DNA from 3 places in the Staphylococcus hyicus genome. Region 1 is predicted to be linked to each of the others. Evidence: riboswitches for the same ligand, from Rfam matches in the RefSeq annotation. Region 1 holds a riboswitch; each other region holds the start of a gene.
The links. Region 1 has a riboswitch for thiamine pyrophosphate ahead of tenA (thiaminase II). Riboswitches for the same ligand answer to the same signal wherever they lie in the genome.
Positions count from the first base shown of each region.

Region 2: it holds a riboswitch for thiamine pyrophosphate, as region 1 does, so the genes downstream of both, thiO (glycine oxidase ThiO) here and tenA (thiaminase II) in region 1, are expected to answer to the same signal.
Region 3: it holds a riboswitch for thiamine pyrophosphate, as region 1 does, so the genes downstream of both, SHYC_RS08695 (ECF transporter S component) here and tenA (thiaminase II) in region 1, are expected to answer to the same signal.

Region 1 is NZ_CP008747.1:815,544-823,729, reverse strand. It holds gene yidC (membrane protein insertase YidC) at 1-221, opposite strand, end outside; gene thiE (thiamine phosphate synthase) at 310-948, opposite strand; gene thiM (hydroxyethylthiazole kinase) at 945-1,742, opposite strand; gene thiD (bifunctional hydroxymethylpyrimidine kinase/phosphomethylpyrimidine kinase) at 1,744-2,550, opposite strand; gene tenA (thiaminase II) at 2,543-3,232, opposite strand; TPP riboswitch at 3,296-3,395, opposite strand; gene SHYC_RS03720 (LysM peptidoglycan-binding domain-containing protein) at 3,482-4,222, opposite strand; gene SHYC_RS03715 (single-stranded DNA-binding protein) at 4,853-5,185, opposite strand; gene SHYC_RS03710 (YwpF-like family protein) at 5,374-5,814, shown strand; gene fabZ (3-hydroxyacyl-ACP dehydratase FabZ) at 6,056-6,496, opposite strand; gene SHYC_RS03700 (DNA-directed RNA polymerase subunit beta) at 6,496-6,699, opposite strand; gene murA (UDP-N-acetylglucosamine 1-carboxyvinyltransferase) at 6,686-7,957, opposite strand; gene SHYC_RS03690 (DUF1146 family protein) at 8,039-8,186, opposite strand, start outside.
Region 2 is NZ_CP008747.1:2,421,939-2,430,124, forward strand. It holds gene SHYC_RS11510 (general stress protein) at 62-472, shown strand; gene SHYC_RS11515 (hypothetical protein) at 625-1,299, shown strand; gene SHYC_RS11520 (DNA-binding protein) at 1,412-2,014, shown strand; TPP riboswitch at 2,039-2,142, shown strand; gene thiO (glycine oxidase ThiO) at 2,226-3,332, shown strand; gene SHYC_RS11530 (L-cystine transporter) at 3,406-4,797, shown strand; gene SHYC_RS11535 (NADPH-dependent oxidoreductase) at 4,980-5,735, opposite strand; gene SHYC_RS11540 (2-keto-4-pentenoate hydratase) at 5,878-6,654, shown strand; gene ahpC (alkyl hydroperoxide reductase subunit C) at 7,050-7,619, shown strand; gene ahpF (alkyl hydroperoxide reductase subunit F) at 7,965-8,186, shown strand, end outside.
Region 3 is NZ_CP008747.1:1,831,617-1,839,802, forward strand. It holds gene ptsP (phosphoenolpyruvate--protein phosphotransferase) at 1-1,044, opposite strand, end outside; gene SHYC_RS08675 (phosphocarrier protein HPr) at 1,044-1,310, opposite strand; gene SHYC_RS08680 (hypothetical protein) at 1,468-1,998, opposite strand; gene SHYC_RS08685 (class I SAM-dependent rRNA methyltransferase) at 2,047-3,225, opposite strand; gene auxA (lipoteichoic acid stability factor AuxA) at 3,412-4,752, opposite strand; gene graF (glycopeptide resistance-associated protein GraF) at 5,076-5,207, shown strand; TPP riboswitch at 5,464-5,564, shown strand; gene SHYC_RS08695 (ECF transporter S component) at 5,680-6,264, shown strand; gene SHYC_RS08700 (ABC transporter ATP-binding protein) at 6,277-7,671, shown strand; gene SHYC_RS08705 (energy-coupling factor transporter transmembrane component T family protein) at 7,668-8,186, shown strand, end outside.

The DNA.
Region 1 (8,186 bases):
ATAAATGGTAGTAATACGATACGTACCACTAACACGATAATAACGATAGCTAAACCATAATTATTATTTAAATGATCACCTAACCAATGGATTAAATGATCCATTGGTGAAACAAACGTGTTGTAAAAGAAGCCAGTACGGTTTTCAGGCTTACTATAATCACATCCAGCTAATAACAGAACGACCCCTAATAGTGTCGCCAATAGCGCTTTGTTCTTCATTTTTCCACCTCTAAAGATATATTCACATAAATGATATTTTATCACACATCTCAATTGTGTGGAAACATAAACAAAAATAATTACTGATTTAGTTAAAATACTGTAAATATCGCGACACAGTTTTTTCAATATTTGAACTATGTGTAATGGATGAAATTGTAGCGATACCATCAGCGCCGTTCTTTTTCAGTGATGCGACATTTTCTTCTGTAATCCCACCAATTGCCACGATTGGAATCGATTCATCATATGTACGCATGCGACGAATCATTTCCACGCCACCCGGTTGTTTCGCATCTCTTTTTGAAGAAGTTTGATACACTGGTCCAACCCCAATATAATCAACATGTGTTAAATCCGATTCATCATATTCTTGAAAATCACTTATACTTAAACCGATAATTTTATTGTCAGTTTTATGAATAAATGAATCTATTTTCGCATCATTTTGTCCCACATGAATACCATCAGCCCCAATCTTCAATGCTAAATCCACATCATCGTTCACAATAAATGGCACATGATAGGCATTACAAAGCTCCATTAAAGCAATCGCTTCACGTTCTTTAGCTTCTCCTTTTAAAGAAGAGGGGCCTTTTTCACGAAATTGGAACATCGTAATTCCAGCTTCAAGTGCCGCTTTCAATATATCGTACAAGGTACCCTTTTTAACATCTTGAGTACCAGCTATAAAATAAACACGCAATTGTTCCCTTTTAAAATTCATGTTACTTTCACTTCTCTCTTTTTGATTTCTTGGTGATAAGTTGCCTCATCTACTTGATTTAAAGCATTCACAAAAGATACTAAAAATGTCCCTGGTAAATCTGCTCCTTGACTCAATTCTGCATGTTCTGCCGCAATATTAAAAATCGAAACAGCTTCAATTAATACCTCTATACCCGGTTTTTTTTGACTTAATAAGAAAGAAGCAACAACAGCGCCTAATAAGCAACCCGAACCTGTAATCTTAGTCAATAAAGGCGAACCATTTGATAGCTCTATCACTTGATGATTTTGAACAATAACATCTTTTTCTCCAGTTACAATGATTGCTGTATTGTATTTTTTGTATGCCTCACATGCGATTTTGATATGGTCCATGCCAGAATCACTATCTGTACCTTTCATAGTGGTTTGATCATCTACTAAGGTTAATATTTCAGAAGCATTCCCTTTAATAACATCTACATCGACTTGTGCTAGAAATTGTTTACAAAAGTCCTTCCGAAAACGAGAAGCACCTACCGCTACAGGGTCAAATACAATAGGTACACCTAAATCGTTTGCTTGTTTTGCAATTTCTAACATATCTTGTCCTGTTTGACGTGTCAAAGTTCCAATATTAATTAATAATCCATTTGTCACTTTAAAAAAGTCTTTTGCTTCTTCTGGCGCTTCACTCATCGCTGGACTTGCTCCAATTGAAAGCAATCCGTTCGCTGTAAAGTTTTTTACAACATCATTTGTATAACATACAACGAGTGGTTGTGTATATTTAACTTTAGATAAATAACTCATTTCAATCCCAACCTTTCTCTTGTTGATAAGCAAAATGATTTACCGGCCCTCTTCCTTTTCCAATTTCAGGAGTATGTTGAATCGCTTTAGAAATGAAAGCCTTTGCCTTAGATACCGCATCAACGACAGATTTGCCTTTTGCTAATTCTGCAGTAATCACCGCAGAAAATGTACAACCTGTTCCATGTGTATGAAGTGTTGGATAACGTTCGTGTGTGAAAGTCGTGACACCTTCCCTCGTAATAAGGTAATCTGTAGCATCACCACTTAAATGTCCTCCTTTTAATACGACACCTCGCGTTCCAATCTCATCTATAAAAAATTGTCCTGCTTTAAGAATAGATGATTCTGAGTTTAGAGTCATTTGCGTAATTTCTTCTGCTTCAGGAATATTTGGCGTAGCAATATCAGCTAACGGAAGAAGTGTTGCTTTTAATTCTCTGCGTACCTGTTCAGACATTAAAGCATCTCCACTTTTCGCCACCATTACCGGATCTATGACATATGGCATGGTAGTTTTTTTAATGTAAGTTGAAATTAACATCATCATCTCAGAAGTAGGAATCATTCCTGTTTTTATAGCATGTGGAGGGTCATCCATAAAAACACTGTCGAGTTGCTCTTCAAGCCATGACGTTTCTAAATTATGAATATGCTGTACACCTAAAGAATTTTGTGCCACGATACTCGTAATGGCAGCCATACCATAGACACCACAAGCATGAAATGATTTTAAATCCGCCATGACACCAGCCCCCCCTGATGGATCTGTACCAGCAATCGTCAATGCAATGTTTAGCTTATGCATCGTATTCCCCCTTGAAGTCCCATTTTTCTTGCGTATATGCCATCTTAAAGAAGTGACGTTCATGAACAGTGCTTTCTAAAAAATTACGTTTTAATTGTTGACGTTCAGCGGCTGTGGCTTGTTTTGCACATTGGTTTAGCCAATGATCAATATGTAGCATTAAATCATCCATACCTTCTGCATAAAAAGCAAACCATGCGTGAAACGGATGATTAGCTGAAAAATCGTGTTCACGTAAGGCACGCAGCCCAATTTGTTGATAAACATATGGACAAGGCGCCATCGCCGCAATTGTATATGCTATATCATCAAAATGGTACGCATTAAAATACATGTGCTTGATATAGTGATCTGCAGTAGGGTACCATTCACCATCTTGAATAATTTCATTATATGATAAATGCACGTAATCTGCGAGAATATGATGTGCTTCTACTTCTCCAGAAGATGCAAATAAAATCTGGTCAGTTAGGAACTGAATTTCATTGGCCGTACTCACCTTTGGTATTAATAATGCATAAATTTTGGCAAATTCAAATAAATAGCGTGCATCCGCTTTCAAATAATGTTTAATGGCCGCTTTTGTAAGCGTCCCGTTTAACAATCCTTGAATAAAATCATCAGTATAAATTGCATCAATAATGGGTTGTGCTTCTTGCTTAAGTTCTTCAGCAAATAACATATCTTTACCCCTTTCCAATAAAAAAAGACTACTAAAATAGTAGCCTAGTCATCATAAAAGGATTTAATGTCTACGCTACTTCCCTACGTTAGTGTTAACTATATCAGGTTCAAAGGGTCTGAATACAATTCATCTCAGCCATACGGCTCCCCTAGTAGTCTTTGTATTATTTGTTTCAAACGTAACAAAACACGCCTTAAATAGCAATAAAAAAAGCACCGACTGATTGAAAGTCGATGCGTTTATATTTTACCACCATCCGTTAGCTAATCGGAATTGAATTGCACGGTCTACAGAACCGTAACGTGAATTTGCGTAATTAATCATACCTTGAGTTTGCGTAGTAACGCTACCTGTACCCCAAGCTTCTTTCGTTTGTCCTAAACCTCTATATCCAGCTGGACTTACAATATTTGGATTACCACCAGATTCAGGCATTACAATAGAATTCCACATCGCTGCAGTACCGCCAGCATTAATGAATTGTTGATATACAGACCCTGAACCAGCAGTCGTTCTCGGTGCTTGATAACTTGACGTTGTTTGTGTGTGAACATTTGAATATGAAGATGTGTATTGCGCTATAGGTGCATCATACGTTTCATAAGATTGTGATGACGTATATTGCGTAGGTGCTGTGTAATATGCTGCTTCATTGTATGAAGTCGTGTGATATGTAGTTGTGTTGTAACCCGTTGGTAAAACGAACTCTTGAGTTGCATGATAACCATGTGCGGCTGCCACTGCTTCAGTTACGTATAATTTTTCACCTGCAAAAATAAGATCAGACTCTAAGTTATTCCATTTTTTTAATTGTTCCACTGTTACATCATATTTTTTAGCAATTTTATTTAAAGTGTCACCCCATTGAATAAGATGCACACCCTCTTGTAATTGAACGTGTTCTTGATTTGCTGCTTCAGCATTAGTAGCAAATTGTGCCGCTGCTAATAAACCTACTGTTGATGTTGCTAAAAGTAATTTTTTCATTTAGTAATCCTCCAGTAATTGGTATAAAAAATTGTTATGTTCACAAATAATATAGCACCAGTCTTTTTCAATCATATAACAGTAATGTTAAATTAAACACCATTTATGTTACAAAAAGATTACAAAAAGCGCTAATCATGTGACGTGTCAACTCTTAAAATATTACAAAAGATAAAATTCTCATTAAATAAATCGCTTAAAACCCTTAAATAGCAACCCGTCAATTTTAGTGTAAAGTTCTAAATTTTTTCACACGTTCATCAATTTTATAAGCCTTCAAAATTTGTGATACACACAAATTCGAAGGCTTTTGAATACCTGAAAAGGAGAGTATTATCCTTATTTAACTAATGAGTAATAAAAATATACTGCTTTTTTAAATGGGTTACATGTTAATAATGTACGTGTAGAATCACCATTACTTTGTTTTACGTAACTATTAAAAACTTAACCTGTCTAATTTTAGTGTTAATTATCCATTTTAGATTGAGTAAGCTTCCTTTTTGAATATTTTATCATTAAGTAGGGATATAGATAGATGTGTTAGATAAAATGTTTGATGAGTGTTCATGGATTTCACAATAAATATAAAACATTTTCATTGGAATGGTTAAACTTTTGATTAGGAGATTATTTTAAACATTGGGTAGAAGAAAGGTGTTTTATTTGAGCAATGACCAATTCTGTAGTGTACCGCCGTTCACCTTCATAGTCATATCTACGTGATTGAATTTGTCCTATAACTGCGATGAGGTCTTCTTTATGGCATGTTTCATGTATCGCTTGAGCAATCGTACCATAAGCTTTACAATTCAGATAATCAAAAATAGGCTTATCTTTTTTACTTTTGTAATCACGTTCAATTTTAATCGTCAGAGTGATAAATGGGGTGTCATTCGTATCATAATAATTAGGAGATTTTATAATGATACCGATGGCTTGAAACTGGTTTATCGTTGTCACCTCCTCTCTTTATGGCTATAGCATACGTCATCTTATAAACCCATATCAAGGTGGATTTTTTGAAATTTGAACCGTGACCATCGTCAATTTTTTAAAAGATTTTGGAAATTTTTTTAAGAATTAAGTTATAATAAACTACAAATGAACATATTTCGTAAAGTTGAAAAAGTTTTAAGGGGGCTGCATCAATGAAAACATTTAAAGCCGTTCGCTTTCAAATCGTTTCGGAAAACGGCACTGTAACTGAGTATGAATTAAAAGATGGCGTAATTATCAACAAAGAAAATAGTGGAACAGGTTGGTTGTTAGAGATCGTAATTTCAGATATTCATTTGGAGGAAATGGAAGCATATATGAATGCAGAAACCTTATTAGATATAAGAGTTGTCATCACACGTCCGTCAAATGATCCGGCTCTATTTGATGCAACAATTAAACATATTACCCCGCTTGAAGAAACCATTTCTATCGTTTTTGAATGTCATATTTACACATTACGCCAAGTTTATGCTGAAAATTTACTAGAACAACTCGTTGGCGAAGGTCTCGAAGGCGATGCGCTTATAAAAACATTTAACCGTATGATGCAGTCAAAACCAAAACTTAAAGATGAACGCCAAGAAGATTAAATGACCCTGCATTACAATCGTAAAACAAATTAAAAACACAAATGCGGCTATAAACCCATTTGTGTTTTTTTCATCTCAAGTGTATTGTTTTGTCACTAAGTAAAATGCTTCATATTCTCAAATTGATTATTAACACATTGAACTTAAAAGAAATTGATTTCACGTATTAAAATAAATTATATCATCGTATTTGACTTGATAAAAAAAGCGGGACGTTTTGAAAACGGTCCCGCAATATGAATTATTTTGGATCTTGCAAAGCGAAAGTAAGTTCACATTGACAGGCAACTTGACCATCAACTGTTGCTACTGCAGATCCTTTACCGATTGGTCCTTTAATTTTTGTTATTTCAACTTCAAGTTTTAAAGTATCTCCAGGAACCACCTGTTTTTTAAAGCGGCACTTATCAATTCCAGCAAATAACGCAAGTTTGCCTTTATTTTCTTCACTATTTAACATTGCCACTGCTCCAGTTTGCGCAAGTGCTTCTGTAATTAATACCCCTGGCATCACAGCATAATTAGGGAAGTGACCTTGGAAAAACGGTTCATTACCTGAAACCTGCTTAATACCAACACAACGTTGCCCCGGCTCATACTCAACCACTTTATCAATGAGCAAAAATGGCTGACGATGTGGAATAATTTGTTTAATTTCATTGTAGTCGAATATAGTTTCCATTAAGAATTGCCTCCAATTAACGCTTGAAAATCTTCCCAAAATTGTGGATTAAGCGCATTTAAAATATTATCTTGATTGATTAAAAATCCTATCATTAACCCTATAAAAAATAAAACAACTGCTATTAAAATAAATAATGTGAGCTGAATACTTATTGACCGCTGAATAAACATCCACGCTGCTAAGAAATTACTTTTTCGCATTGATTCGTTGAATGTCTGCACCTAAAGCTTTTAGTTTTCCATGGAAATTTACATAACCACGATCTAAATGTTTAAGTTCAGTCACAGTTGTTTCACCTTTAGCTACTAACCCAGCTAAGATAAGTGCAGCTGCAGCTCTTAAATCAGTCGCTTTTACTTGTGCCCCTTGAAGTTCACTTTTACCTTCAATTTTAGCACTGCGGCCTTCTACTGAAATTTGTGCATTCATACGTTTAAACTCACCGACGTGCATAAAGCGATTTTCGAATACCGTTTCAGTAATCACTTTATGTCCTTCAGCCGTAAGAAGTAATGCCATCATTTGAGATTGCATATCAGTTGGAAAACCTGGGTGTGGTAATGTTTTAATGTCAACTGGATTTAATTGTTCTGGTGCTGTCACGCGAATACCATCTTCTTGATATTCCAGTTGAACACCCATCTCTTCAAGCTTATACACGAGACTTGTCATATGTTCATGTATGGCACCTTTCACAAAGACATCACCTCGAGTAATCGCTGCAGCAATCATAAATGTTCCTGCTTCAATACGGTCTGGAATAATCGCATGCTGTACCCCTGTTAATGCATCAACACCGTTAATAATAATTGTGTCGGTGCCAGCACCTTTTATGTCGCCACCCATTTCATTAATGTAATTCGCTAAATCAACAATTTCAGGTTCTCTTGCGACATTTTCTATCACTGTACGTCCTTTGGCTAACGATGCAGCCATCACAATATTTTGAGTCGCACCTACACTTGGAAAGTCTAAATGAATATCGTTTCCAATTAATCCGTGTGGACATTCAGCGTAAATATAGCCCGCTTCTTGGTGAATTTGTGCACCTAACGCTTCAAAACCTTTTAAATGTTGTTCAATAGGTCTAGAACCAATCGCACATCCACCTGGTAATGCAACCTTTGCTTTACCGAGGCGTGCCAATAAAGGTCCCATTACTAAGATGCTTGCACGCATTTTGCTAACATACTCATAAGGTGCTTCTTCTTTCAACTCTTTGGAAGCATCTACTGTGACAGAATGCTTCTTTTCATTGTATTTTACTTTAGCATTAAGTACATTAATGACATTATTAATTGTATCGACATCACTCAAAGCTGGCACATTAATAAGCTCACTTTTACCTTTACTTGCAAGCAAAGATGCAGTAATGATTGGTAAAACCGCATTTTTTGCTCCTTCAACTTGAACTTCCCCTTTTAGGGTATTGCCGCCTTTTACAATAATTTTATCCATGTTATTTACATCCTCCACTATTTACACACTTACATAATTAATTATAAACTTCTTGCAATACACTTAAACTTATCTCATACATTATTTAAATAAGTATTGAATTTGAGTTGAAAATTGTAATAAATCATTTATAAAGTTACTCATACTCGTTCCTAGTAAAATCGCAAAAAATATGAGTGCAACTTGAACTTGTTTTGGGTAACCTTTTTTAAACAGCTGATCCAATCGT
Region 2 (8,186 bases), 870 kb from region 1:
GATTAATTGCGATTAAACATGGGTAAAACTAAAATGAATAACATTAACGGAGGCGTCAATTATGGCAGAATTTAAAGTAGCTCGCACAGAAGAAGATGCAATTGAAGTCGTAGATTCTTTTTTAAGAAACGGATATAAGGAATCAGAAATCGTAGTCATTAGTAAAGAAAAATTAAAAACAGATCGATTCAATGATTGTCAAATTCAACACAAATCGACTAACGGTACAATCAGTGATAAATTCATGCGTATGTTTATCGGTGAAGACGCTGAAAGTGCCGCATTAAGTCGTTATGATTTTGGCGAAGAAAAAACTGAGGACTTAAAACAAGATTTGAACAATCATAAAATTGTTGTCATCGTTCAAAAAGACACTATTAAACATGGTGAAGTCACGCAAAACAATGCCGCTTATGTTGAACCTTCAACAGATAAACATAAGCCTTCTGAACATAAAGGCGACATCGAGTGAACGTCTATCCACCATTTATAATCATTATGGAGTCAAAAAGGACTGGAACATGTTAAAAAGTTCCAGTCTTTCTTATGTGAGTGCCATCCTCTTACAAAGCCAGTTATTGAATATCTGTGCTATACTGTTAACAATTAAGAGAGGTGAACACAATGAAATTTGTACAAATAAAATCTACCCAAGATCAATGGTATGAACCCGCACTCGATTTTTATATGGATAAATTAGACCCCCTCGTGACTGAAGACGAGTCTGTCTTTGTTCAATCTCTAAAGACCGAAAAGACACATCATGATTACGTGTTTCTAGTTGGTATTGAAGATGCGCGTGTAGTGAGTTTTGCGACTGCACATTATGAAGCAACAACCAACACAGGTTTTATCGTGTATTTAATTGCAGAACCTGGCGAACATCGTGAAACTTATTTGGCCGAAACATTAGAAGAAGTCGAAAAAGGGATTAATCGCTTATCCAATCAACTGCATGGTCGTGACGTAAACTTCTTTATGTTTGAATCTACACTTGAAAATCCTGAAGCCGATGCAAAAACGACGGAAGATATCGCATTCCGCCGTCAATTTCTTACAAGTCATGGATTTGAAAAACAAACGCAAATCCCTTATATTCAACCTTCATTGGACCGTAAAGGAAAACCAGTGCCACTTGATTTATATATCAAAGCAAACATTCCTTTAACGAAAGATATCTATGGAACGAGTGTAAAATCATGCTATATTTTAAAATATGTATTTGCCAATCGCATACCACGACGTGTGATATATCCATTATTAATTAAAATGAATTTGAGTAAAGATATGCATGCCTAAGCCCTTGAAATCGAGTCATAAAGCCGTTACAATAAGGTAGAGGTAAGACTGACGGGTCACTGAACTCAGGCTACCGTAAGTCTAATACGACTGACAGAAAGGATTTATGAACATGCTAACAAAAGAGTTTGCACAAAAATCAGAGCTTAGTGAAAAGCAAGTGCGCAAAATTGTACAGCACCTAGAAGAACGTGGCTACCAGTTGAAAAAAACGGAATACCGTGGACGTGAAGCGACGGATTTCCAAGAAGAAGATATCGAATTATTCCAAGAGATTGCAGAACGTGTTGGACGAACGAACAGCTACGAGCTGGCATTTGAAGAATTAGAAAAAGAAAAAGACTTTTTACAAGTTATTGTTAAAGAGAACAATCAAAACTTACCATCGGATCAACAATTTCCTCAAATGATGCAAGAATTAAAAGCAGAAATCGACAAAATGCGTGAAGAGCGTCAATTATTAGGTCAAATGATTTCTCAAGTTCACCAACAACAAGAAGAGTTGAAATCATTACATACACAGTTGAACAATCAACTTGAAACAAACGCAAAATCTTTAAATGCCATCACTGAAAGTCAAAAACAGCAAGCAGATCAATTATCTAAAACACAGGAAAGTATCGAAACACACACAAAAGAACAACAAGAACTTGTGACAACACTTAAAAATAACCAAGAACAAAAAGGATTTTGGGCACGCTTATTCGGCGTCTAAAATTCAAATAAAATAAATACGCAATACAAGTGCTAGGGGTGCTCTTAAATGAGCTGAGAAAGACGTCATCTTAACTCTTTGAACCTGAAGTGGTTAGTACCAACGAAGGGAAGCCGTATGTGAACACAATTTATGTATCTGGAAAAAGTCTTTTTTCAGATTGTTTCAATACAGGTGACACCTCTTGCACAAGATCGCAGGAGGTTTTTTTATGCAAAAAATAATCATTATCGGTGGCGGCGTGATAGGACTTTCTATCGCTCGCCATTTATCAAACGCATCCTATGCCATTTCTATTATCGATCGTTCTACACCACGCATGAATGCATCTTATGCAGCTGGAGGGATGCTAGGGGCTCAAAATGAGTTCTTCGAAGATACCCCACTCTATCGCTTAGCAATGAAAAGTCGCACATTGATGCCACATGTTGCGCAACAACTCCACCACGACACAGGGATAGATATTGAATTCCAATGTCACGGCCTCATTAAAATCGCGACAGAAGTCACTCATATCGAAAATATCAAAAAACAATTTTCATTTTTAAAACAAGATGACCATGACATTCAATGGTTTCACACTCAAGACTTACGTCAAATGTTTCCGCACTTAAACCCCAATACGACGGCCGCATTTAAAATTCAAGATGATGGTCAAATCCATGCCAACCTTTATACTCAAGCGCTCACAAAAGCGGTAATATCTCAAAAAAACACGCAATTGTATTCACATACTGAAGTCACACACATTGAAAAACATCGAGGTGGCTATACCGTTCATACCTCTCAAGGCGCTATGATGACAGATTTACTGGTTATTGCGGCAGGTGCCTGGAGTGGCCAACTGTTATCAGATATACATATTTCACTACCTACCCGTCCTGTGAAAGGCGATGTGAAGTTAGTCGAAACCCAATCCCCTATTTTAAAGACGACCCTTTTTAATACAAATGGTTGCTATATCGTCCCTAAAAGACACAATCGGTATTTAATCGGTGCCACGTCAGAATGGGACAATTGGTCCACGGTTAATAATGAAAACAATTTAAAATGGCTAGATGACAAAAGTCAGGAAATGCTTCCACAACTACGTCATCATCGTACCATTAAAACATGGACGGGGATCAGACCGATTACGCATCATGAGATACCAATAATGGGTTCACTTAGTCCTAATCTTTTTGTGGCAACAGGTCATTATCGTAATGGCATCCTGCTTTCTCCCATCGTTGGCACATTACTAGCGGGAGCGATTCAAGGTGACACACACGCCGTCCAAACTTTGCAACCTTTTACACCAAATGTGCAACAAAATTAAAAATGTACTTGCTTTTACACCCTTTACCGATTATTCTTATTATATAAATCGGAATTAAAGGAAGCGTGTTGCCATGACTACATTTTTAATTATTCTAAACTTAGTCATCTTCATCATTGCACTTGTTGGATTATGGTGGATGGCTAAAAAACATATAAAATTTCCTAAGCGTGTGTTCATCGCACTCGGCTTAGGAATCCTTCTCGGCTTAATCCTCCATATTTCCTATGGTGCAGGAAGCAAAATCACGACTGAAACGACATCATGGATTAATATCGTCGGTCAAGGATATATTTCATTACTTAAAATGATTGTCATCCCATTGGTTTTTGTATCTATTGTTGTCGCATTTACGAAAATTGATATTGGAGAAAAATTCGCCAAAATGGGTAGTATCATTTTACTATTTTTAATCGGTACTGTAGCCATTTCAGCAATTGTGGGGATTGTTTATGCGTTGTTATTCGGCTTAGATGCCTCTTCGATTGATTTAGGTCAAGCCGAAAATGCACGCAGTTCTGAAATTACGAACCAAGCAAAAGAAATGACAGCAACGACACTACCGGCACAAATATTAGAGCTATTACCTTCAAATCCATTTTTAGATTTTACAGGTGCACGTGCAACGTCGACGATTGCTGTCGTAATTTTCGCAGCGTTTATTGGGTTTGCATTTTTACGTGTGTTGCGTAAAGAACCTGACAAAGGCCACATTTTAAAACGTGGCATCGATGCTGTGTATGCGCTTGTCATGGCTGTTGTAACATTCGTATTACGTCTAACACCTTATGGTATTTTAGCGATTATGATGACAACCATTGCCACAAGTGATTTTGCAGCTATTTGGACTTTAGGTAAGTTTGTAATTGCCTCTTATGCCGCATTGCTCACGATGTATCTCATTCATATGATTATTTTAGCGCTATTAGGCGTAAATCCTCTTCAATTTATGAAGAAAACAGCAGAAGTTATTTTATTTGCGTTTACGTCTCGTTCTAGTGCAGGGGCTTTGCCATTAAACATTCAAACACAAACAGAACGATTAGGTGTGCCATCTGCCATTGCAAATTTCTCAGGTTCATTTGGCCTCTCTATCGGTCAAAATGGTTGCGCGGGTATTTATCCAGCTATGTTAGCTGTCATGGTTGCACCCGTAGCAGGCGTTGAACTGAACTGGCAATTTATTTTAACGTTAATCGTTGTGGTCGTGTTAAGTTCATTCGGTGTAGCGGGCGTAGGTGGCGGTGCAACATTCGCATCGATACTCGTATTATCTGCACTAAACTTGCCTGTCGGTCTCGCGGGTGTCTTAATTTCAGTAGAACCGCTTATCGACATGGGGCGTACAGCACTTAACGTGAATGACGCTATACTCGCAGGTACAGGAACTGCAAAATTAACGAAACAATTAGATGAAGAGACGTTCAATTCTAATCACTATGACGAACTCGCATCACAACATTAAAAAGGTTTGATAGATCAATCACAATTCATTACATGGTCCATCACTAAAATTAAATTTATTAATATAGATAGATAATAACCAACAAAATTCATGTATTATTGAATTTTGTTGGCTTATTTTTAATTAACAGAGATGCTGTGTCTCCCTGTGATGAAAGGGGCTAATATGTCCCCTTTCATTTTTTATTTCTTATTAAATCCTGACATTTGTAACCAGTTCAACATTTCTAAACGTTGTTTACTACTCATAAATTGCGAAATTTGTTCTGACCATGTTTCTGTGCGTTCTCCATTTGTTCGTGCTTTATAATAGTCAGACACCGTCTCATCATAGGCTTCGAGTTGTGCTTCTAATTGCTCCCGATCTGTTTCGTAGCCATCAACATGAAAGACATGTTCAAATGGTAATCGCGGTTTCGGTGCGCCATTTTCATCATCTGCGGGCTCACCAATGGCCATTCCAAATAGCGGGAACGTATACTCTGGCAATCCTAAAATTTCACGCACACGCGTCACATCATTACGTAATGAACCTAAAAACACGATGCCATAGCCCATATCCTCTGCGGTTAAGGCAATGTTTTGTGCCATCAATGAGGCATCTACCGTTCCTACAAGCAAACCTTCTGCTGATTCAAAACTACCTTCTAATTGTGCATCACGTTTTTGACTAATTAAGTGATGTCGATAGTAATCAATGACAAAAACGAGTAAGTACCCATTTTCAACTACATAGGGCTGTCCGGACACTTCTTTTAAAGATTCTTTCTTGTCTAAATCTTCCACACCAATCACAGAAGTCGTTTGAAGATAGCTCGATGTAGACGCCATTTGTCCCGCTTCAATAAGCTTACGAATCACTTCACGGTCAATCGTTTTTGGTTTAAATTTTCGAACCGAATGATGTTGCTTTGCTAACGCATAAACATGTTCTGACATATTTGCCACCCCTATTACCTTTTTTATCATTTTATCAAAATCAAATTTCTTACGCATAAATCTTGTTTCGCATCAACTTGCATTGTGATGAAATAAAAGTTATCCTAATTGTAACAATTTTCTGAATAAAGGGGCAGACACTATGACGCATCACACAAAATCTTTAGCCAAACAACTCCATCAAGCATATTTAAACCATGAACCCATCCCTTTTTTAAACCCTGAGGCTGCGGTAGATGAAACGTTAGGGTATGCGGTACAACAAGAACTCATTCAACAGATTCAATCTGCGACAGGATCAACGATTGCGGGGTACAAAGTGAGTATGACGAGTAAAGAAACACAAGCCTATGCCCACACGCACGAACCAGCATATGGGACATTATTAAGTCATGTCATTAAGGCTTCAAATACGACGGTGAACATACATGATTTATTTTCACCTTTAATCGAACCTGAATTGGTGTTTGAGATTACTGAAGATTTATCCAACCATCCTACTGTTGAAGAAGTACTATCAAAATCTAAAATTGCACCAGCGATTGAAGTGCCAGATGCACGCTATATCGATTGGTTTCCTCATTTTACGTTAGGCGACTTGTTGGCTGACAATACGGCTACAGGTCTTGTCATTGTTGGAGAGACCATCGATGCACCGGATTATGACACCCTTGGACAAATTGATATGACACTTAGCCACAACGATACCCAACTTGCCAAGGGGCAGTCATCTGCCGTTTTAGGCCATCCGGTAAAAGCCATACAATGGTTAGCTGGAAAATTAGCTACACATGGTAAATCATTAAAAGCCGGCCACATTGTATCTTCAGGGACATTTATCACGCCAATTCGAGCTGAAGTCGGTTCCTATAATGTAGATTACGATCATATTGGCAGTGTTAGCGTCACATTTAAATAACCTAAAATTAAAGTAAAGCTTACAGTTTATGTTTGGCTTTACTTTTTCGTATGTCTAAGGACACATCACCACGAAAAACCAGTCCTTTCACAACGAACGGTGTATTAATTGATAAAATGTATATCTAATTGAGAAAATTATATCGTTATTGATAATGAAAATGTGTAAATTGTATTGTTCTCGATGCTTTAGGCCTCACTTTTCCACGATAATTTACATATTCTTTAAAATGCTTTTAAAGTAAAAAAGAGCAATTTCGTTTGACGTCTATCGCTTTTCGTGTATAATAAGAGTCAAGATTAGAATTATTATTAATAAGGAATGATGATAAAGAACCATATCACATCAATTCTAATCAATAATAATCACTATCATTTTTTAGGAGGAATTTCATTATGTCTTTAATCGGTAAACAAATTGAAGAATTTTCAGCACAAGCGTACAACGCAAAAACAGACGAATTCGTTGAGGTATCTCACGAAGATTTAAAAGGGAACTGGAGTGTAGTTGTATTCTACCCAGCTGACTTCTCATTCGTATGTCCAACAGAATTACAAGACGTTCAAAATCACTACGCAAAATTACAAGAGCTTGGCGTAAATGTTTACTCTGTTTCAACTGATACACATTTCGTACACAAAGCTTGGCATGATCATTCAGATGCGATCAGCACATTACAATACGTAATGATTGGTGACCCATCTCAAGCCATCACTCGTAACTTTGACGTTTTAGATGAAAACACTGGTCTTGCACAACGTGGTACATTCATCGTTGACCCTGACGGTGTTGTTCAAGCAGCTGAAATCAATGCTGACGGTATCGGCCGTGACGCAAGCACTTTAGTTCACAAAATTAAAGCTGCGCAATACGTTCGTCAAAACCCAGGTGAAGTTTGTCCTGCAAAATGGGAAGAAGGTAACGACACATTAACACCAGGTTTAGACTTAGTAGGTAAAATCTAAGAAGTTCGAATACTATCTTTTTGATGAATGAATGGCTACACCTATATGCATCTCTAGAATTTTTATCCAATCACCCAAGCAAAATATAAATTCTAGCGTTGAAGAACGATAGAGATACGGGGGTAGATTTATTATACTATCCCTTGCCATTCATCCTATCATTATTATTTTATTCCAATTTTTATTCATAAATATTCCGTTTAGGCACAACAAGAAACGTTTGATTGCCTCCTTCTGAAGGTATTCAAACGTTTCATTATTGCCTGGGCGGGACAGCAATCTTCCCATTGAATGAGATTGTTGTCCCGCTCTCAATCCATTCACATTTTTAGGAGGCCAAAATATATGTTAAACCAAGAGTTAAAGCAACAACTTACACAGCTCCTTGATTTAATGGAAGGTGACGTGGTGTTCAAATTAAGTGCTGGCACTGATGAACATTCACAAAAATTAAGCGACTTAGTAAACGAAGTTGCAGACATGTCATCTCACATTACTGTTGAAAAAGCTGATTTAAAACGCACACCAAGTTTTAGTATTAACCGACCAAATGAGGAATCAGGTATC
Region 3 (8,186 bases), 1.0 Mb from region 1:
TAAGTTTAAATATGGTAATTCTTTGTCACCACCAATATCTAACGTACGAACCACAACACGTTTGCCTTTCATTTCTTCAAGAACTTTTTTATAAGCTTCGAACTGTTCGTCTTCAGTTGGCATCGAATCGCGTCCCATATATAAGAACTCGGTACGATATAAACCAATACCTTCAGCACCATTATCTTTTACACCTTCTAAATCATTTGGTGTACCAATGTTTGCTGCAAGCTCAACATGTTGACCATCAAGTGTTTTTGACGCTTCATCGCGCAATTTTTTTAATTCTTCACGGTCATCAAAGAAAGATTGACGCTTTTGTTGATAAGCTTTAAGTTCGTCGTCAGTTGGGTTAACAATGACATCTCCAGTTAAACCATCCACAATCATCATGTCGCCTTGTTTAACATTAGAAGTAATCGTTTTAGTCCCAACAACTGCTGGAATTTCAAGTGAACGACTCATAATTGCGGAATGTGACGTACGTCCACCAATATTCGTTACAAACCCTTGTACATATTGTTTGTTTAATTGTGCTGTATCAGAAGGTGTCAAATCATGCCCTACAATCACAACACTTTCATCAATAATACTTGGGTTAGGAAGTTCTACACCTAAAATATGTGCTAAGACACGTTTAGAAACATCACGAATATCTGCAGCACGTTCTTTCATGTAAGCGTTATCCATCGATTCAAATATCACAATAAAGTTTTGAGTGATTTCAGTTAACGCATGTGCTGCACTTGCTTTCTCATCACGAATTTTAGCTTCGATCGGTTGAATTAATTCTGGATCGTCTAAAACAAGTAAATGTGCATCAAAAATAGCCGCTTTATCTGGTCCTAATTGTTCCTCGGCATTATTTCTAATTTTTGTTAATTCAATTTTAGAGTTTTTTAAAGCTTCATTAAATTTAAGCACTTCTGCTTCAATATCGTTTGTCGTGGTTTCAGAGAAACTCAAATCTGGTTCGATGAGCATATAGGCTTTGGCAATTGCGACACCGTCAGATGCTGCAATACCTTTCATGATTTCAGACATTATTTTGTTAAACCTTCTTTTGATAAGACTTCAGAAATAGCTTGAATTGCTTCTTTTTCATCGCTACCATCTGCGTAGATTGTAATTTCAGCGTCTTTACCCACACCTAAGCTCATAACACCCATGATTGATTTTAAGTTAACTTTTTTCGCATTGTATTCTAATTGAATATCAGAATCAAACTTTGAAGCAGTTTGAACTAACATTGTCGCCGGGCGCGCGTGAATTCCTGTTTCGTCAATAATTACATATGATTGTTGTTCCATCTTTTATCTTACTCCTTCTATTCCATAAATTCATTAGCATAAATTTATTTTTAAATTAGCTACTTAGCATTACATTACCAAAAAGTACATTTATTTTCAATTCGAAAATAGTTGTCATGATACGTTTTCTCTTGCTTTTCAACAATTTTTCGTCAATTCAGATTAGGGACTTTACAACATTTTCGCATTTTTGAATATGTTCTTTACCGACTTTCATCATAAAATAGTAACTAATTGATGCAGATACCGCTTGACCTACTAAAGGAAACCAGCGTGTTTGTTTCGCCGCTGTTCGTTTAGCTACGTCGCGTATAACAATGCGCAAGATGCCTTTAGATACTTTTTTACCTATTAATTGGCTACCTTGCAAGCCAGCAGCTATCTTGATGCGGTTTTTCATATCATCGGTCATTTTATTCACTTGTTTATGATCTAAGCCATAAATTTTATTGACATCTTCTATGATATCTTTCATTAGCTTTATATCTACCCCTACATCGAATCCCGGAATAGGTATAACCGTAGCACCTGAAGACACCAATGCTTTTTTCTTAATGACTGATTCTGCGTATTGACGTCTTTTTTCGATTTCAGCTTCTGTTTTCGGTAATGCATCCTTCACTTTAATTTCATCAATATGCATCACTTTATTACCCATTTTTCGCGTCATTTTATCTTTTAAACCCATAACTAGGCCACCTTTCAACGATATAATAACTATATATACCCTTTTTTATCATGCCTTATGCTGTAATGTAACAAATATAACTTTTAAATATTTAGAAGGTTTATAATGTGAATGTGTTTTAAAATCTTTAGGTAATCCCATCACTTCGTCCAATTGATAGGAAACATTCGCTTGATTTAAAGTTGTTTTAATCGTATTTTTGAATGCGTTGAGCGTGTACATACTATGATTGGTGCTTAATATCAATGTACCGCCTGGATTGAGTATCTTTAAGGCGTTTTGAATTAATAAGCCATAATCTTTCGTAACAGAAAAGGTCTTCTTTTTGTTTCTAGCAAAGCTTGGTGGATCAATGACAATTGTATCGTACGTATAACCATGTCGTTCCGCATATTTATAATAATCAAACGTGTCCATGACATAAATAGATTGTGAACTAGGGTCAATGCCATTAATACCGAAATTTTCTTCTGTAAGTTGTCGTGAACGATTCGCTAGGTCTACACTTGTCGTTTGTGCCCCATTCGTAGCGGCGATGACAGAAAATGCACCCGTGTAACTAAATAAATTCAAGACCCGTTTGCCATGACTATAATAATCTCGTAATTTTTTTCTTACTTCTTTTTGGTCTAAAAATATTCCCGTCATCGGGCCATCATCTAAGTGCACATTATAAAAAGTAAAATTTTCTTCAATAATAATTGGAAATTGTGGTTTTTCGCCTAACACCCAACCACTTTTAATTTCATCATTTTTAAAACGTGTTTTTTCATAAACAGATTTAAATGTAAAGATGGCTTGTATTGCTTCTAAAATATCGGCTCTAAATTGATAAATGCCTTCAGAATACCATTGAACTAAAAGATGGCCATCATAATAATCGATTGTAAGTCCCCCTACACCATCACCTTCGCCATTAAACAGTCTGAAGGCATTCGTTCCTTCGATGTGATAATAATACGCACGCACATCATGTGCTTGTTGAAATAATGTTTTGAAGAATAACGTGTTAATCGCTGTTTCACTATCATAAGATAAAATCCAACCTAATCCTTTATGTTGGCGCCCCACATAACATGTTGCGATAAATTCACCTTTTGATGATTTTAATTGGAAAAGGTCTCCTTCATTCAAACGGTCACTTTTAAAAATATCTGTTTCCACTATTAAAGGATACTGATTGAAATATTTTTCTTCTTTCCCTTTATTTAAAATTGCTATTTTCATAATGTCAGCCTTTCTTTTATAGCATTTATTTTAGTTTAACATGAATCAAAGGAATCATTGAAAGTCTTTTTATTGGGGTTCAATTCAAATTATCAGAAAAGAAAACATCAAAATCTATAATCAAAGCAAATTAAATCAAATAAACAGGATGAGACATTTCAGTCTCATCCTGTTTCAACACCCTCATTATACGTGATTTTCATGATTTTCAATTTTTTCAGGTGACGGTTGGCGTAATTGGAATACAAAAGCCACAATTGCTGGTATTAACATTAAAACTAAAATTGGTGTAATAAAAATAGATAACATCAATCCGTGAATCAAAATTACGATATATTCTGTTAATAACTTGAAGAACAGAATGCTTATCATAAACAATTTTAAGTAATAATGACTACCTTTCATCATATTTGTAACGGATGTCCATATAAATATCGTCACAATTAATAGTAATAAGAATAAGCTTACCCATTCATAGACATATTGTGTCTGTGATAGTTGCCAATCACCTGATAAAAATAATCCGTTGCGGTTTTTAAATTCTACTAAAATGAAGAAAAATAACACAACCCCGCATGCAATGGATACGTATTCTCTTCTCAACCATTTAGGTCGATGTAAGAACGATGGAATGTCATCTTCTTCTAACGTTGCCCAACTCAACCATTTGTCTTTAAAGGCTTCACGTTTACGTCTAAGTTTTTCGATATCAATGCTGCGACGTGTGCGATATGAAAAGTCTCGCGTAAGTTCATTTGTACGATCTTGGATATCTTTGAAGTGGTATTTTGATTGTCCCGCAAAACTATATTTTTTACTACGAGAATAAGGATTTTCTTCTCCTGTGATTTCTTCTTGCGTCATAGGTAATGCTCGACGTAAAAATAAAAAGTTCCAAATCGCCATTTGTCCAAGCAACCATAATATTACGAAAAACGTGTTAATACTTAATACATCTATAGGCGCAACTTGTCGTTCCTCTATTCGACTATAAAGTGCCAGTTGCCCAATGATATAACAAAGACCATAACTTATGATAATCCATAGATAATGCTTTTTACGATTTAACGGATTAAGTTCATCTTTGTACGTGATATATCCAATATGTATTAAGAATGGAAAAACAAAAACAAAAGCTACAATACCGTAAACTTGTGACATGAATATTAACGTTAAGACAAAATAAATAATACCAATTAATAAAAACAGTATTGAAATATCATAATCAAAACGTGTTGTGTTTGTTAGCGTTCTCCCGATAAAAATCATAAAAAGACCAAATAATAAGATGATAATGCCACTCACTAAAGGTATTTCACCAATATAATTACTCATAACGCGAATAATTTCATTAAAAAAAGCCATAATAAAGTCCCACAAGTTCTCAATGTGAATCGCTGGCTTTTTATGTGCACTGAATTGGTGAATAAGTGGAATATTAAGGAAAATAATAACACTTAATAAAATAGAAACTGCACCGATGATGTAACTGTAGATCACTTCGGTGTATTTATTAAACAAAGACATCCGCTTCACCTCACAATTATTATATACGAAGACGCAGTACATGTCTTTATAAAAAACAAATCTCATTCTTAAGATGGAGAGACGTAAAACGTTGTAAATACACGCATTTTTCAGTTTTTATAAAAAAATGTTAATCATACTGCTTTCACTATATTTATTTATATTATCTTTTTAAACACGATTAAAACATACTTTATTCATAAGATTAACGCATTTATTTATTATACCAAAAGTTACATTTGTTTGTTACCCTTCTTTAAATGTTTAATAAATAAATATGTGGGAATTCTTAGAAGTAGATAACATAAAAGGAGAGATGTTATATGTCTAAAGAAGAAATCAAAAAAGCAGCAGAAAATGCTAAAGATAAAGAGCAAGAATTAAAAGATAAAAAAGATGATGCTAAAGATGGTGCTGAAAAAACGAAAGATGATATTCAAAGCTCTTTTGAATAACGCATCCATTCATTAGCTGAATCGATTTATGGGGTCAGACAGTATATGTTCTGGCTCCTTTTTTATTACCTGTAGTTTATTATGCATTCTTACACTTTTTCGCATATCATTGATTAAATTAGCGTGTCTCAAAATACATTCAATTACCATTCAAACCTTATAACCAGCACTTTTCGTCAACGTTTAATCCACCATTTGTTTCCACGCATTGACATTTAGTGACGTCGGGTGTATAGTGACGTTAATCAATTCAATAAACACACACTAGGGGTGTGCAAACTGAGATGAGGTCATCACCTCAAACCCTTTGAACCTGAACTAGATGATACTAGCGTAGGGAAGTGTGAAGATAGACTCTAAATGATTCACAATACGTCTGTTGTTTGTGACCTTTCATTTGGTGTTTTATTTACACGCTCACGCACAGTACCTTGTTTAGGTGCTGTGTTTTTGTATATATAGGAGGATGTTTATGCGTTCAAAACGAAAAGGTTTAACATTATCTGACATATTAGTTACAGTGTTAATCTCTGTCATTTTTGCTGTTATTTATAATCTTTGGTGGGTGGCATACTATACCGTTCAACCTCTCGGCTTACATCTTGATCAATTGATGTATGGCATGTGGTTTGCAGCTTCTGTTGTGGCCTACCTTATCGTTCCGAAAATGGGGATTGCTTTAATCGCTGAATTTGCAGCAGGTGCAGGAGAAACAATTATTATGGGCCGTTTTGATATTCCTACGATTATTTATGCCCTACTTCAAGGTTTAGCATGTGAAATTGTTTTTGCGATTTTTAAATATCAATCACGTGCATTTATGGTAAGTGTTTTAGCAGGGATGGCAGCAGCCATTATTAGTTTTCCAGTTGATTGGTATTATGGCTATTTAAATGAAGTTGCCGCTTGGAATTTAATTTTACTTATTATATTCCGTTTACTCAGTGGTGCTGTTTTAGCAGGGGTATTTCCTTATTATCTTGTGAAAGCATTAGACAAAACAGGTGTTACCAAACTATTCCGCCCTGCTTCTAAAGAAGATTATGATGCATTATAAGGAGCATTCATCGTGTTAAAAGCTACAAATTTACGTTTAAAATACCCTAATGGTCCTAAGAAAATTTTTGATGGGCTGAACATCGAAATTAAAGAAAAAGAAAAAGTACTTTTACTCGGTCCCTCAGGATCTGGTAAGAGTACGTTGTTGAATGTCTTAAGTGGCATCGTACCCAACTTAATCGATTTACCAATGAAATATGATGACTTAAAGGTTGCCAAAAATGCTGGAGTTATTTTTCAGGATCCTGATTCTCAATTTTGTATGCCACAGGTGAATGAAGAACTTGCGTTTGTGTTAGAGAACCTTCAAGTCCCGCAAAATGAAATGGATCAAAAAATTGCAAAAGTTTTGGAGCAAGTACAATTAGATGTTCATCCTAAGCATGCGATACATCGATTAAGTGGAGGAATGAAGCAGAAACTAGCAGTTGCGGGCACCCTTTTACAAAAAGCGGATACGTTGTTTTTAGATGAGCCTACAGCCATGTTAGATACTGAAGCAACTGAAAATTTATGGACATTGTTAAAAACGTTATGGGAAGACCAAACGGTATTAATTGTTGAACATAAAGTAGAACATATATGGGATGTTGTCGATCGTGTTATTTTAATGAATCATGACGGACAAATAATTCAGGACGGCACACCTTCTGACATCCTCACCCATTTTGAAGAGACCTTAACAGATTACGGCGTGTGGCACCCTAGAGCATGGCAAGTCGCTCCACCGGTTGTCCAACACAATACACATTCTAATTTTCGTCTTACTTTCAGAAATGGCATCATCAAACGAGGCAAAAAGCACTTATATTCCGTAGACACTTTTCAAGTGCAGTCAGGTGATTGGATTGTAATTACTGGAAAAAACGGAGTAGGCAAGACTACATTTTTTGAATCACTGATGCAACTCATTCCTTATGAAGGTAGCCTTACATTCAATGACATACCCATTCGTAAACTTAAAACTGCTTCAAGTCATATGTTTTTGGTTTATCAAAATCCTGAGCTTCAATGTTTACAAAATTCAGTTTATGATGAAATTTTTATTAATTTCAAGTATCAAAATGCCGAAGATGCCCATGAAGCTACTGTAGAAATGTTAACATTATTGGATTTAATTCATGTCAAATCTCAACATCCCTTTGAACTTTCAATGGGTCAAAAACGCCGTTTAAGTGTTGCGATTGCATTAAGTACATCTGCAGATATCATTTTGTTAGATGAGCCTACATTTGGATTAGATAGTCATAATACATTTAAACTTATTGATTTATTTCAACAACGTATTCAGCAAGGCCAAGCCATTATAATGAATACGCACGATCCAGAAATCATTCAACGGTATCCCACACATCATTACATCATAGAAAATGGAAAAATGTTTGAAAGTAAGGTGACAACATGATTGAATCTTGGAAGTCATATCGAACATTTATGGATAAAGTCAATATTATAACGAAATTGTTTCTAGGTATTGCATTATTCGTATTTGTGATTTTCGTACATAATTTTGATACGATGCTATACCTTGTCTCATTCATGTTTCTTTTGACATTGATACTCAGTGGTGCTAAATTCCGAGTTTTATTTATTTTCATCACACTGAGTACATTGTTTGCCATCAGTTCATCACTTTTTATGATTTTTTACGGTAATGGACATCATGAGCTCTTCAAATTTGGATTTATTCGCATTACGGAAGAAAGTCTCGTTCGTGGGCTGCATTTATCTCTAAGAACGTTGGTCATTAGCTATTTTGGTTTAGCTATCGCGTTTACGTCACAAGTGATTATGATTTTTTATAGCTTTATGCAACATTTACGCGTCAAACCTAAAATCGCATATGCATTTATGGCTGCTTTTCGGATGTTGCCGTTAATTATGGAATCTTTTATCCAATTGAGACATGCCCTTAAAATG